DNA from 2 places in the Caballeronia sp. 11_S32 genome. Region 2 is predicted to be linked to the other one. Evidence: predicted binding sites of a transcription regulator. Region 2 holds the regulator's gene; the other holds the start of a gene.

Region 1 (7,618 bases), 270 kb from region 2:
AGCTGCCAGACTTCTTCATCGCTCATCGATTCGGAAACCTGCATGCCCTGCTTCTGCGCCTTGGCGAGAATCTTGTCGCGGCGCAGGCCAGCGCCGTCGTCGCTCACTTCGATCACGATGTTGCCGCCGTGATGCGCCGCCGACAGCACGAGCTGGCCGGTCGTCGGCTTGCCCGCGGCGCGGCGTGCTTCCACGGTTTCGATGCCGTGATCGAGCGAGTTGCGCACGAGGTGCGTGAGCGGATCGATGATGCGCTCGATCAGGCTCTTGTCGAGCTCGGTCGCCTGACCGAACGTGACGAGCTCCACGTCCTTGCCGAGCTTGCCGGCAATGTCGCGCACGAGGCGCGGGAAGCGGCTGAATACGTAATCCATCGGCATCATGCGGATGGACATGACGGCTTCCTGCAGGTCGCGCGCGTTGCGCTCGAGCTGCGCCATGCCGTTGAAAAGACGGTCGTGCAATGCGGGATCGAACGTGCTCGTGGTTTCCGCGAGCATCGCCTGCGTGATGACGAGCTCGCCCACCAGGTTGATGAGCTGATCGACCTTTTCCACGCCGACGCGAATCGAACTGCCTTCCGCCGATGCCGCCGCCTGCGGGCGCGCTTTCTTGTCGGCGTCGCTCGATGCGGCTTTGGACGGCTGGGCGGCGGGCGCGTTTTGTAAACTCGCCGCCGCCGGCACCGCTTCTTGTTTTACTGCGTCGTTGCCTGCCGCGGATGCGGGCGCTTCATTCGCCCGCGATTGCTTCGGCTCTTGGTGTAGCGTGGGTTGCACCGCCAACGCCGGCTGCGCCTGCATGGATTGCGCCGATTGCGCCGATTGCGCCGCTGCATCGCCACGGCCGATCGTGATCTGCGTTTCATCGATCACGAAGCAGCACACGGCGACGATATCGTCGGCCGGGACGTCCGAGTCGAGCCAAACCACGTACTCGGCGTCCGTCTTCTTTTCTCCGACGATGCTTCCCAGATTTCCCAGCTCCTCGATCAGAGTCGCCAGGTCCTTCTCGCCCACCCCCCGTAGCGTAATTTTCAGGTGGGGTCCAACTTCCGCCGCCGGCGCGCCGGTGTGTCCCGGCGTTGCATCGGCGGCGGTTCCTGCATGCGTTCCATCGGCGAGTTCGAATGCGCCGTCCCAGTTGCCGTCGTCCTCGATGGCGTCCATCGCCTGCGCGAGCACGTGCGCGGGCGGCGAGTTCGGGCCTGCGTACGCCGGCGCGACATTCACGTTCGCCGCATCGTGTTGCGTGCCCGGCAGCGCGGGCGGCTCGATCTGGCCGGAAGCGGCGCCATCGGCGTTCTCGTTCTTCAGGCGCTCCAGCTTCGCGCAGATCGCGCTAGCGGCGGCCGAATCCGGCTCCGTGCTCGCGCGATACGCGGCGAGCTGGTCGGAGAGCACGTCCTTCGTCGCGAGGAAGGTGTCGATCATGTCGCGGCGCAGGACGAGCTCGTTATTGCGCGCGCGATCCAGCAGCGATTCGAGGATGTGCGTCGTTTCGGTCAGCGCCGTGAAGCCGAACGTCGCCGCGCCGCCCTTGATCGAGTGCGCCGCGCGGAAGATCGCCGCGAGGTCTTCCGGATCCGGATTCGCGATGTCCAGAACGAGCAGCAGTTGCTCCATCTGCGCGAGCAGTTCATCCGCTTCGTCGAAGAAGGTTTGATAGAACTGGGTAATGTCGAGTGTCATGCTTGAGTCACCATCGGCGCGTGCGTGCGCGGGTTGTCTTTTGCTTGTGGCTTCAGTGCTGCGTGTCTTCCGAGAGCGCGGCGACCAGCTCGGTCAGCAGGTCCGGATCGAGCGGCTTCTCGATCCAGCCCGTCGCGCCCGCCGAGCGCGCCGCGTCCTTGAACGGCTCGCCGTCTTCGGTCGTCAGCACGAGAATCGGCGTCGCCCTGTATGCGGGGTTCCCGCGCAGCGCCACGATCAGATCGAGCCCGCTTCTGCCCGGCATGTGCTGATCGGTCAGAACGAGATCGAAGCGCTCGGCGAGCGCCCACTCCAGGCCTTCGTCGCCGTCCGACGCGACGGTCACTTCGTAACCCGCCGTCGTGAGCGTCGCCGAGAGGATTTGCCGCATGGCGGCGGAATCGTCGATTGCCAGAATGTGTTTGATCATGTTTGTCTCTTGCCGTGATGACGGTCGAAACGTGTCGGGTCTTGAGCGTGTTTTTTGGGGAATCTGCTCAGTGCGCGGCGGACCTGGGCGCGATGCCGGGAATCAGCTGGCCGAGCGCCGCCGATGGCGCGCCGTTCGCGTCCGTGCCGTTGTCGAGCGTGGCGCCCGGCGAGCCATCGTCGCGCAGCATCGACATTTCCGCTTTCCGGTTCAGCACGATGACGCTGATGCGCCGGTTCTCCGGATCGAGCGGGTCCTGCCTGTTCAGGTTTTGCGTCGACGCGAGGCCGAGCACGCGCAGCACCTTCGCTTCGTCCATGCCACCCGCGACGAGCTCGCGCCGTGACGCGTTCGCGCGGTCCGCCGACAGTTCCCAGTTGCTATAGCCCTTCTCGCCGCCCGCGTACTTCACGGCGTCGGTGTGTCCCTGCACGACGATGCGGTTCGGCACGTCGTTCAGGCTCTTGCCGATCTCGCGCAGGATGTCGCGCATGTATGGCTGCACGGTGTTGCTGGACAGCGCGAACATCGGGCGCTTCTGCGTATCGACGATCTCGATGCGCAAGCCCTGCTGCGTCGATTCGATACGAATCTGCTGCCTGAACTGGCGCAGCGTCGGATTGGCTTCGATCGCGGCCATCAGCTTGACTTGAAGATCGTGCAGGCGCACCTGCTCGCGCCGCTCGAGCTCGCCTTGCGCGGACTTGAGCAGCTCCTCGTCGGTGTCCGACGATGCGCGCTGCGCGAGCTGCGTGCTGCCGTTGGTCCTGCGCGCGGCGCCCGCCTCGCTGCTGGAAATATCGCGCCCGCCGCCGGTGATGATGCTGTTGTCCATGCCGACGGTCTTGCCGCCGACCATCGCGGCCTTGAGCGGCATGTTGAAGTACTCGGCGATGCCGCGCCGCTGCACCGGCGACGTCGACGAAAGCAGCCACATCAGCAGGAAGAACGCCATCATCGCGGTCATGAAGTCCGCGTAGGCGAGCTTCCACGCGCCGCCGTGATGCCCCTTCGCGCCCTTCCCGACGACGCGCTTGATGAATATCGGGCGCCCGCTTTCGTTGCTCATGGCTGTGTCTCGATCAGTGCGGAAATCACTTCGCCTTGACCCGGCGCACGTGTTCTTCCAGTTCGGAGAACGACGGGCGCTCCGTCGAGAACAGCACCTTGCGGCCGAACTCCACCGCGATCGCGGGCGCGTAGCCGTTCAGGCTCGCGAGGATCGTCACCTTGATGCACTGGAACATCTTGGTCTGCTCCGCGACGCGCTGCTCCGCGACGTTCGCGAGCGGCCCGATGAAGCCATAGGAAAGGAGAATGCCGAGGAAGGTGCCGACGAGCGCCTGCGCGATCATCTCGCCGAGAATCGCGGGCGGCTGATCGGCGGAAGCCATCGTATGCACGACGCCCATCACCGCCGCGACGATGCCGAACGCGGGCATCGCGTCGCCGACCTTCGACAGCGCGTGCGCGGGCGCCTCGCCTTCGACGTGATGCGTCTCGATCTCCTCGTCCATGAGGCTTTCGATCTCGAACGCGTTCATGTTGCCGCTGACCATGAGCCGCAGATAATCCGTCAGGAATTCCACGATATGGTGGTCCGCGAGAATCTTCGGATACTGGCTGAAGACCGGGCTCTTCGAGGGATCTTCGATATCCGCTTCGAGCGCGAGCGTGCCTTCCTTGCGCGCCTTCGCGAGCAGCACGTAGAGCAGGCCCATCAGCTCCATGTACATGCCCTTGTCGTATTTCGCGCCCTTGAAGAGCGTCGGAATGACGAGAACGGTCGCCTTGATGGTCTTGACGTTATTGCCGAGGATGAATGCACCGACGCCCGCACCCGCGATCATCAGAATTTCGACCGGCTGCACGAGCGCGCCAAGATGGCCGCCTTCGAGCGCATAACCGCCGAAGACGGACAGCAATGTCACGAGCGTTCCAACGAAAATCAGCACAGTCGAGTCCTCACGTTTCAATGCGGTAAGACCGCCGTTAAGTGGTTTACGGCAACCGGCTGAAAAACTTTGAGGTTGATTCCGCGGGGCGGCAAACGGTAAACCCCGCGTGGCGACGGGGGTGCGGCATCAGGCCGCGATGCGCGGGGCGCGCTCCGTTGCGCTTCGAGGCGCCGCCTTGCGCGTCTTGCCCGCGCGCGACGGCGGCTGGCACAAGCCGCAGACGTAGCCTGCGCGCAGGTCATACGCATGCGCGACGAAGCGCCCGCCGCAGCGCGTGCACGTGTTCGTCTGCAACATGCCGGATTCGAAGTAGCGCACGAGCGTCCACGCGCGCGTGAGGGAAAGCACGGGTTCGTCGCCGTGGAGCGCCGCGTGCTCGAGATAGAGGCGGTAGCTTTTCACGATCGCCTGGATCGTGCTTTGCGCGCCGTGGGCGCCGCCGTGCTCGTCGATGAAACGGTAGATGCCGTGAAACAGCGACGAATGGATGTTCGGCTGCCACGTCATGAACCAGTCGGTCGAGAACGGCAACATGCCCTTGGGCGGCGACGCGCCCTTCAGCTCCTTGTAGAGCTTGATGAGCCGGTCGCGCGACAGGCTCGTCTCCGCTTCGAGCAGTTGCAGGCGTGCGCCGAGCTCGATCAGCTCGATCGCCAGGGTGATCTCGCGGACTTCCGCGACTACGCTTTTCGTCGCCATTGGCGTGACGGACGTGCCTTAGCCGATCTGCTCGACGGGACTGTCCGCCAGCAGGATCGCCGCGTGGGCGTGCGCGAGCGCTGCGCTCTTGTCCTTGTCGGCGAGCGACGAAAGGATCGCGTGGTCGTCGAAACGAAAGCGGCACAGCAAGTGGCTCGACGACGCCACTTTCACCACCTGCGCGAGCGTCAGCGAGGCCAACACCTGTGCAACCTGCTCGGAAAGTCCGAGGCGGTACATCGCCGAAACGCGGTCTTCCTGCAGGAGCCGCTGCGCGAGGAGCAAGTACGAAAGATTCACCTCGCGGATTTCCGCGAGCGCGCTCGGATTGCTGGCCGTCATCTGTTTCCCCGAATCGATACGTGGCTGGTCAGGCCCGGCGGGAACGTTTGCTCGAATTCGCAAAGGACAGCGAATCCGGCCCCGCCCGTGTTGTCTGGTTTCGATTCGATTGTCGCCGATGCCCGCGGCCGCGCCTGTCGGACAAAGCTTCCGACGCAGCGACGGAGTTTCGCGAATCTTCATGTAGGAATATTTCTTACACGCCGGCACGCTTCGATTGCCGGTCGGCAATCTTGGATATCGGCAGCTATTGATCTGACTTAATGGCTTACTGAATATTTTCGGCCTTCGTCGCCCGGCTGCGGGTGTGAGCGCCGCATCCGGCCGTGGGTCCGTAAATTGCTGTGAGGGTCTCGCGGTCCGCTGCCATACGTTAAATCCGTCTACATCATCCTCTTCGGTGCAATTTCTGACTTCGTAACAGCACATGTTTCGCGCTGTAACAACGATAAGCGATTGAAAAATGAAGTGAAATGCCGCCACCGATCCCGATAATGGGCATTAAGGGATAACCCGGTCGCGATGTTTTTTCATCTCCGGGCCGATCTCGGGCGGCGTCTCACGACTACGCGGCCCGCCCGAATGGCATGTTGAACGCTCGACCGGAGCGTGACTGCACTGCCTCAACCTTCCGCCTCGACAGGCATGGGATCGAGCAAGGAGCGAAAGCGCCAGCTTCGATCGACATAGGAGAGTCACGTTATGCGAATCGCACAAATTGCACCGTTGCACGAAGCAGTTCCTCCGAAGTTTTACGGCGGCACTGAACGCGTGGTGTCGTATCTCACCGACGCGCTCGTCGACCTCGGCCACGATGTAACCTTGTTCGCAAGCGGCGATTCGCAAACCAAGGCGACGCTCGAAGCGGTGTGGCCGCGCGCGTTGCGTCTCGACCCCACCGTGCGCGATGCGCTCGCGCCGCACATGCTGCTGCTCGAAACCGTCCGCCAGCGCGCGCACGAGTTCGACGTGCTGCACTTCCACCTCGACTACATGCCGTTCCCGCTGTTCACGCAGATGGACACGCCGTTCGTGACGACGCTGCACGGCCGTCTCGACCTGCCGGAACTGCAGCCGATCTTCGACACGTTCACGAAGGCGAACGTCATCTCGATCTCGGACAACCAGCGCGGGCCGCTGCCGCAGGCGAACTGGCTGAACACCGTGTATCACGGCCTGCCGAACGAGCTGCTCGCGCCGCAACCGCACAAGAAGCCGGAATACCTGGCTTTCCTCGGCCGCATCTGTCCGGAAAAGCGCGCCGATCTCGCCATCAAGATCGCTGCGCAAAGCGGTCTGCCGCTGAAGATCGCCGCCAAGGTGGACAAGGTCGACCAGGAATACTTCAAGTCGACGATCGAGCCTCTGCTCTCGCAGGCGCATGTCGAATTCATCGGCGAGATCAACGAGGCACAGAAGCCCGAGTTTCTGTCGGGCGCGAAGGCGCTGCTCTTTCCGATCGACTGGAACGAGCCGTTCGGCCTCGTGATGATCGAAGCGATGGCCTGCGGCACGCCGGTGATCGCGTTCAACCGCGGCTCGGTGCCGGAAGTGATCGACCACGGCGTGACGGGCTTCATCTGCGAGGACGTGCAGGGTGCGGTGGGCGCGCTGCATCGTCTGGATGAACTGTCGCGCACGGAAATCCGCGCGCAGTTCGAGCGCCGCTTCAGCTCGCGGACGATGGCCCAGAACTACGTCGAGAGCTACGCCGCCATGCTCCAGGCCGCGAAGCGCCCGGTGCTGCGTCAAGTCGCGGTGGGCTAAAGCGCGCTCACGAACGCCGGATTCAAGCTGTACGGATGCCGCCCGAATATCGGGCGGCATTTTTTTTGTCCGCACGCTAAGGCTTTTGTTTGAGGACAATCCGAACTTCAGTCCGATGCCCGTGAATCAAGAGCAGATCAACCATTTTTGACAGTTCGCAGAACGGACCGCGCTTAAACTCCGCTGCGCAAGCGCGTCACGCGTTCTTGTCTCGAATCAACGGTTTATCTCTCTTTCACGAAGGCAGAATCATGCATTTGTCGAAGCGTCTCGGCGCTGAACTTTTCGGTACTTTCTGGCTCGTGCTGGGCGGCTGCGGAAGCGCCGTGCTCGCCGCGGCCTTCCCTCAACTCGGCATCGGCTTCGCCGGTGTGTCGCTGGCGTTCGGTCTCACCGTGCTGACCATGGCCTATGCCATCGGTCACGTTTCCGGCTGCCACCTCAACCCGGCCGTGAGCATCGGTCTCGCGACCGCTGGCCGCTTCCCGGTCCGCGATCTCGTGCCGTATATCGCCGCTCAGGTGATCGGCGCGACGCTCGGCGCATGGATCATCTATCTGATCGCGACGGGCAACCCCAACTTCGATTTCGCGTCGAGCAGTTTCGCCGCGAACGGCTTCGGCGAACATTCGCCGGGTCACTTCTCGATGATCGCGGGCCTGGTCTGCGAAGTCGCGATGACCTTCTTCTTCCTGTTCGTGATTCTCGGCGCCACCGATGACCGCGCGCCG
Region 2 (7,618 bases):
CACGGTCGATTATAGACGGAACGCTTAACTGTCGGCGCGGGGTGGCCGGCGCGGCGGAGCGGGCGTTTACCCGAATCGTGTGAGGCTTCCGGCGTCTTGTCGCGCGGGCGCGTTCGACCCCGTGCGATGGACGAAGTCATGGAAAACAGGTATCCTCTCGGATTCGCATGGGCCTTGCAGCCGACTTTCGGCGTGTGTCTTTCCCCCGCAAGCCCTTCTCCGATGCGCCCGTAGCTCAATGGATAGAGTACTGCCCTCCGAAGGCAGGGGTTGCTGGTTCGATCCCAGCCGGGCGCGCCAAGAATTCCGCTTCAACTAAATCGGCAACAACCAGCACGCGCAGTTGTGTTGTCGGACTCATCCATCCGCCGGTTCGAATAATATTCCTGTCGTTCCCCTTGGCAGTACGCCGTCCACCTATCCAGGACGCGCCGAACCCTTGGGCGTTTTCACGTCACGAGACGGGATCTGCCTACGGCAGTGCTGATAAACGGTGCTTACATCCTCAAGCGATTCCGCAGTCCGAATCAACGAATGTGGCCGTCGCGATATGACTATCCGCCTGGATCAACGATTGCCAGAAAGAGCCGAGGTCGGCGCCGCACGAAGCACCGTCCCCCACCCGAACCCCATCCCCGCCAGCCACCTGCGATAAGCCACCGCCATCCGGTCACAGCGCTGATGCAACTCCGCATCGAGATCGAGCGGCAGGCATCGAGGCCACTGCGACTCCACGATCGGCGTGTCCTGCGTCAGGATCTCCATGTTGAAGTCATAAAGCTCCTGATCGGAATGCGTCGTGTCATCCTCGTGGATGGAAACGAGCCACGCCCGCGTCTCCGTCTGCGTCACGGGCGATGCCGCCAGCATGATATGCAACGCCCCCAGGCCACCGCCCGCCATCTTCGTGAGCGTCGCAATCATCGGCCGCTTCACGCGATACACATACTCGATCATCGCGCCGCCGCCTTGCCCCGGAATGCCCGCGGGCTGCCAGTATCGGCACTGCCGCGCCTCCAGCCCTCCATCGGTCACAAGGACTTCATAGTCAGGCACTTCCGTATGCGCGTCTTCGCCGAGAATGCCCTCGTGCACGAACGAAAAGTGCGCCATGTCCAGAAAATTCTCGACGACGCGCGGCGCCGATGACCTCACCATCTGCGGCGCGAGATTGATGCGCCGGCCGCCGGGAATCGCGGCTTCGGGAAAAAAATCGAGCGCATGAGCAGGCTCGCCGAAGCACATCCAGATAACGCCGTACTTCTCCTCGCTGACGTACGTCGTCGTGCAGACACGCTTCGATGGACGCAGCGACGGATTCGACGGAATCCGCAAACACTGTCCCTCGATGTCATAACGCCATCCGTGATACGGACACACGATCTGATCGCGCATCACGTGCCCGAGCGACAACTGCGCGCCCCGATGCGGACAGTAATCGCGCCACACGTGCGCCGCGCCGACGCTGTCGCGCCACACGACGATCCGCTCATCGGCGACGATGAACCCGCGCGCCCCGCCCTCCGGCACGTCGTCGCTATTACAGACCGGCAGCCATTCGGCCGTTAATGAGGCTGAGGAAGATTCGTCGCGCATCACGGTGAATCGGAAAAAGTCGTTCGAAAGCCGTTCTTACACGAAACACAGCGTCTTCGCAAAACGTTGCAAAATAGCGGATCGCTCGCTCGGTGCAATTCGATGCCACTCCATCCCACCGATGCCATGCGACGGGGCCGCAGTACATAACAGCAAGATAAAAGAAAGAAATCACCATCCAGGGGTTCAGTATGGAGCAGGCGCATCAACCGGCACGCCGGGCTTATGCCTTCGCATGGTCCGAGCACCGGAATCCCGAACGCGAGCAGGCCACGCTGCGGGTCTGGATGGGTGCGGCGGTTCTTCTGGCATACGGCATCTACGCGTGGCTCCATCCGTCGCACGATGCATCGATGGTCATGCGCATTGTCGCGCTGTACGTGTCTTATGGCGCCGTCACGCTCTTGATCGTCAGCCGCATGCGCTCGCCTTCGGTGAAGCGTCTCACGGCGACGACCATCGCCGATCAGACGCTGCTCGGGCTCGCGCTCGCCGCGGGCGGCGCCATCGGGCTGCCGCTCATCTGGGTGATGTTCTGGTTTCTGATCGGCTCGGGATGCCGCTATGGCAAGCGCACGCTCGCCGTTTCATGCGCGACGGCGCTCGTCATCGTCGTGGCGCTCGCGCTCTGGCAGCCGTGGTGGCATGCGAATATCCCCGCCGCTATCGGGCTGGGCCTGAGCGTGCTGGGCGCATCGGTGTATCTGAGCGTGCTCGTCGACCGGCTCGGCAACGCGAATCGGGATCTCGCGCGTCAGGCATCGACCGATCCGCTCACCGGCCTGTCGAACCGTTATGCGCTGGAGCAGATCGTCGATCGCGCGATGTCCGCGCCCGAAGCCGATGGCGACAGCGCCACCGCGCTCCTCCTCATCGATCTCGACGGCTTCAAGGAAGTGAACGACACCTACGGCCACGCCGTCGGCGACATGCTGCTGCAGGCCTTCGCGCAATCGCTCGGCAAGCGCATGCGCAAGACCGATACCATCGCGCGTCTGGGCGGCGACGAGTTCGTCGTGCTCGCGCATCAGGTGCGCGATCCCGCCGCGGTGCTCGCGATGGCCGACAGCATTCACTCGGTGCTCGCCGCGATCACCTCGGTGCAGGAGCGGCCGGTGTCGGTCTCGGCGAGCATCGGCGCATGCCTGCTTTCCAGCGCGACGGCCGCGCATCAATCCGGCATGACCGCCGTGCTACGCGCCGCCGACCGCGCGATGTATCGCGCGAAAAGTCTCGGCGAAGGCAAGACCGTGTTCGCCGAGACGCGCGACTTCGAAATGAACTAAAGCATCAAGCCTCGACGCCCGTCCACGCCTGCTCGCGCAGCTTCGCGCGAAGACGCGCCACCGCCTGGCTGTGCAACTGGCACACGCGCGATTCGCTCACTTCCATCACCGCGCCGATTTCGCGCAAGTTCAGGCCGCGTTCGTAATAGAGGCTCATCAGCAGCTTCTCGCGCTCGGGCAGCTTGTCGATGGCCTCGATCAGCGCGCCGCGCAAGCTGTCGTCGAGCAACGCCGAAAGCGGATCCGAACGGTCGACGCAATAACGGTCGAGGAACGGCTCGTCGTCGGCGGAGCGGTCGAAGTCTTCGTAGTAGATCAGCTGGCTGCCGTGCAAGTCCTGCAGCATCGACTGATACTCGGGAAGCGGCATGTTCATGTGCTCCGCGATCTCCGTCTCGCTCGCCGAGCGGCCGAGGTTCTGCTCGACCTTGTGCACCGCCGATTCCACTTCGCGCGATGTCTTGCGCATGCTGCGCGGCAGCCAGTCGTTCGCGCGCAGCTCATCCAGCATCGCGCCGCGAATGCGCTGGCTCGCGTAGGTCTCGAACTGCGCGCCTTGATCTTCCTTGTAGCGGCTCGCCGCGTCCATCAGGCCGATCATGCCGGCCTGGATGAGATCGTCGAGATCCACGCTCGCCGGCATCTTGGCGACGAGTTGAAGCCCCAGCCGGCGAACGAGCGGCGCATATTTCGTCAGCACGTCCGACTGTGAGAGTTTGCCTTGGGCGTTATACATCTTGGTCACCTATCTTGATCACATCGACGCCGTGCTGCTCATTGCATGCTCGGAAAGCCAGGCTTCCCGCACGCCGTGACCAGAGTCGCCTACCGGAATGCGCGCGTTTCTCTGGCTCTCCGTCTTCGCCGGATAAGGCGCGGGACGCATCGGCCAGTGCAGGAGCTCCGCCGCGATCGCGCGGTAGTCGCGCGCCGCGGCCGTGGCCGGGAACGCTTCGACTGCGCAGCGCGAGAGTTCCTTCGCCCGAGCGACGCGCGCATCCTCGGACACATACCCCGCCTGCACGAGCGACACGGCCAGATACCGGCTCGCGACGCCCGACAGGTTGTCGAACGCGACCGCCGCGTCGGCCGGGTTCTGCACGTGATTGATGAGCACGCGGAACTGGCCGATCGCGTGGGCGTAGTGCAGGCGCTTCATGCACGCATACGCCTCGGTGATCGCCGACGCGGCCACCCGCGTCACGACGAGAAAGTCATGCGCCTGCGCCGCGAGGGTCGACAGCGCGCCGTGGCGATCGAGCTGCGCATCGATCAACACGATGTCCGCCGGACCGTCGAGCAAGGCGCGGCACTGCGCGGCGTCGTGAACGATGCGCTCGTCGCGCGGCGCCGCGATCAGCGAGAAGCCGAACGGCGTGCGCTCGACGGTATCCGCCAGCGTGCGCCGTCCCGACATCACCGCGGCGAGCGCGCCTGCATCGGACAGGCCCAGCATGCGGCTCACCGATCCCGCGTCGCGATGCTCGTCGATCACGAGCACGTCCTTGCCGTGCACGGACAGCGCCGCGCCGAGATTCAACACCGCCGACGTGCATCCGATGCCCGCCGGCCCGCCCGCGACCGCCACCACGCGCGAACCGGCGCGCGTGAGGAGCCGTCGCAGACCTTCCGCCTGGTCGAGCACGAACTTATCCAAAGCGCACCTCATGCATGTCGGTCGTGGCGCGCGCGGACAACGCCGAGAGCAGCGCCGGCACTTCCTCGTCCTGCGGCACGAACGGCGAGCCGTCGCGCGGAATGCAGAACGCGCTCTTGATGAGAAAGCGCTTGGTCGCGACGTACAGGTTCTCCGGCACCTTCTGGCCGGTCGACACGTAATGCACGGGCAGCTTGTAGCGGATGACCGTATCGAGGACACCGCCGAGATTCGTGGCTTCGTCGAGCTTCGTCAGGATGCAGCCCGCGAGCGGCGGCTGATCCGGCGCGCTCTTGTAGGCCTGCACGACTTCGTTGAGCGTGTCGCCGTGGCTCGTCGCGTTGAGCAGCAGGATGCGCTGCACCGGATGACCCGCGCCGCACAGCATCGCGATCTGGTCGGAGACCATGCGGTCGCGCTGGCTCATGCCGATCGTGTCGATCAGCACGATATGTTTGTTGCGCAGCTCGGACAGCGCGAGCTGGAGGTCGGCGCCGTCCTTCACCGCGTGCACCGAAACGCCGAGAATCTTGCCGAAGATGCGCAGTTGCTCGTGCGCGCCGATACGGTAGCTGTCGGTCGTGAGCAGCGCTACCTTGCTTGCGCCGAAGCGCATCACGCAGCGCGCAGCGAGCTTCGCGGTGGTCGTCGTCTTGCCGACGCCCGTCGGGCCCATCAGCGCGAACACGCCGCCGCGCTCCATCAGCGCGTCTTCGCTGTCCATCACCGGGATGTTCGATTCGAGCACTTGCTGAACCCATTCGAGCGCGCCTTCCACGCTCTCCATCTCGGGCATGTTGTCCATCATCATGCGCACGAGTTGCGCGGAGAAGCCGGCGGAAAAGAGGCGCTTGGTCAGCGCGCCGCCCGTCGGATTGCGACGCTGGCGCTCGCCCCACATGAGACCGGAGAAGTGCTCTTCCATCATCGAGCGCATCGACGAGAGCTCGTTCATCACCGTTTCGTTGACGACCTGCTCCATGCGCGCGCGGATCGCTTCGGTGACGACGGCCGCCGCGTTCGCGGGCAGGCCTTCGAACGCGCTTTCCGGCGCGGCGTGTGCAGCGTGTGCAGCGGGCGCATCGGCGCGCGGCGCGCTCGCGTTTATCTTCTGCGCGGCGCGGCGCGCGGCGGCTTGCGCGGCTTCGCGAGCCCAGTCAGGGGTTTCGACCTTCGACTCGACGGCTGCTTCGGCACGCTTCGCCTGCGCTTGCTGACGCAGCGCGTACTTGCCCGCTTCCGCCGTTTGTTCGGCGCGCGGCTCTTGCACGGACACCGTCTTCGGCACGCCCATGCCGCGCGCGATCGCGGCGGATGCCGTGAGCGGCCGGTTCGACGGCATCGTCGCCTGCTGCGCGATGCGCTTCGCGTGCTCGATCAGCCACGGATTCGAATCGGCCATCGTGCGCGGCGCTTCGTCGTCGGATGCGGTTTCGTTCGATCGGGCGTGGTCTTCTTCATCGTCGATGTCGGTGTTCGCGCCGAAGACCGACGAGAACACGTCGCCGCTCGCATACGGATTCGCGGCTGGCTGCTTCATCGGCATCGCGGCGGCGGCGGCGGCGGCCAGCGCGGCGCGCGACGTGCCGGCCGAGCGCACTGCCTGCTCTTGCGCTGCGGGCGAAATCGATGCGATATCGCTATCCGCGACGCCGACGATCTCGACGGAGCCGTCATCGAGCGTGCGATTCGACAGCACCACGGCATCGGGTCCGAGCGCTTCACGAACCTGGCGCAATGCGTCGCGGCTGTTCGCACCGATGAATTTACGAATGTCCAAACTTGCCCCCGATGAGGTGAGACTGCGATCTTTGCTAGGCGGGCCCGCCTGGCTCATTGCCGTGCCCGCTTTTCAGTGAGGCCATTATTGCGAACTTCCCCTTTTGTCCATCGCTGGATAAAGGGTGAGAAAAAGGGGTATTTCGGCTGATGGAAACGCGACGGCGCGCTCTTCGGAAAAAGATTCCGTCTCGCGCTTTTCCGGACACGCGCGCGACGGCGTAAGCTCTAGGGTCTGTTCGCCCACGATCCGGCTCGCCTCGAGACGCGTCCGGACATTCCAAGGAGACTTCTTCGCATGGCGTCCGCTGTCCCCTCCGCGCAATCCGCAGCTCCCCAAGGTCAAACCACCGGCGCGCGCCTCGTCGTCGATGCGCTCGTGCATCACGGCGTCGAACGCGTGTTCTGCGTTCCCGGCGAGAGCTTTCTCGCCGTGCTCGATTCCCTGCACGACGAAACCTCGCAGATTCAGACGATCGTCTGCCGTCACGAGGCGGGCGCGGCGAACATGGCCGAAGCGGTCGGCAAGCTGACCGGGCGGCCGGGCATCGCGATCGTGACGCGCGGCCCTGGCGCTACGCACGCGTCGATCGGCGTGCACACCGCGTTTCAGGATTCGACGCCGATGATCCTGCTCATCGGCCAATGCGCCCGCGATCACATGGATCGCGAGGCGTTTCAGGAAATCGACTATCGGCGGATGTTCGGGCAGATGGCCAAATGGGTCGCGCAGATCGACGATCCACGCCGCGTGCCGGAATACCTGAGCCACGCGTTTCACACGGCGACGTCGGGCCGCCCGGGTCCTGTCGTGCTCGCGCTGCCGGAAGACATGCTGACCGAAACGGTCGACGCCGCGCCGCCCGCGCCGCGCTATCAGCGCGTGGCGGCGTCGCCGTCGGCGGCGCAGATCGAACGCCTGCGCGAAGTGCTCGCGAGCGCGAAGAAGCCGTTCGTGATCGCGGGCGGCAGCGGCTGGACGGCCGAGGGGACGCAGGATTTCGCGCGCTTCGTCGAGCAATGGAAGCTGCCGGTGGGCTGCGCGTTCCGCTATCAGGACACGCTTTCGAACGAGCATCCGAACTACGCGGGCGATGTCGGTCTCGGCATCAATCCGGCGCTCGCCGCGCGCGTGCGCGACGCCGACGTGCTCTTCGTGCTCGGCCCGCGCATGGGCGAATCGACGACGGGCGGCTACACGCTGCTCGACATCCCGAAGACGAAGCAGACGCTCATCCACGTGCACCAGGGTGCGGAGGAGCTCGGGCGCGTGTACAGCGCCGATCTGCCAATTGTCTCG

Evidence for each region. The regulator FliA, encoded in region 2, starts transcription of late flagellar genes. The targets are predictions, from matches to a motif close to CTAAAGTTTNNNNNNNNNNNGCCGNTA.
Region 1: a site for FliA is predicted at 4,123-4,149, ahead of motA (flagellar motor stator protein MotA). Genes of this name have one in related genera too.

The regions. Positions count from the first base shown of each region.
Region 1 is NZ_JBXOWH010000003.1:585,129-592,746, reverse strand. It holds gene cheA (chemotaxis protein CheA) at 1-1,691, opposite strand, end outside; gene AC1Z32_RS14370 (response regulator) at 1,744-2,121, opposite strand; gene motB (flagellar motor protein MotB) at 2,189-3,190, opposite strand; gene motA (flagellar motor stator protein MotA) at 3,216-4,076, opposite strand; gene flhC (flagellar transcriptional regulator FlhC) at 4,206-4,778, opposite strand; gene flhD (flagellar transcriptional regulator FlhD) at 4,797-5,120, opposite strand; gene AC1Z32_RS14345 (glycosyltransferase family 4 protein) at 5,823-6,887, shown strand; gene aqpZ (aquaporin Z) at 7,139-7,618, shown strand, end outside.
Region 2 is NZ_JBXOWH010000003.1:317,265-324,882, forward strand. It holds tRNA gene AC1Z32_RS13070 (tRNA-Arg) at 225-300, shown strand; gene AC1Z32_RS13075 (Rieske 2Fe-2S domain-containing protein) at 568-1,596, opposite strand; gene AC1Z32_RS13080 (diguanylate cyclase domain-containing protein) at 1,788-2,882, shown strand; gene AC1Z32_RS13085 (RNA polymerase sigma factor FliA) at 2,887-3,618, opposite strand; gene AC1Z32_RS13090 (MinD/ParA family ATP-binding protein) at 3,637-4,539, opposite strand; gene flhF (flagellar biosynthesis GTPase FlhF) at 4,532-6,319, opposite strand; gene AC1Z32_RS13100 (thiamine pyrophosphate-binding protein) at 6,617-7,618, shown strand, end outside.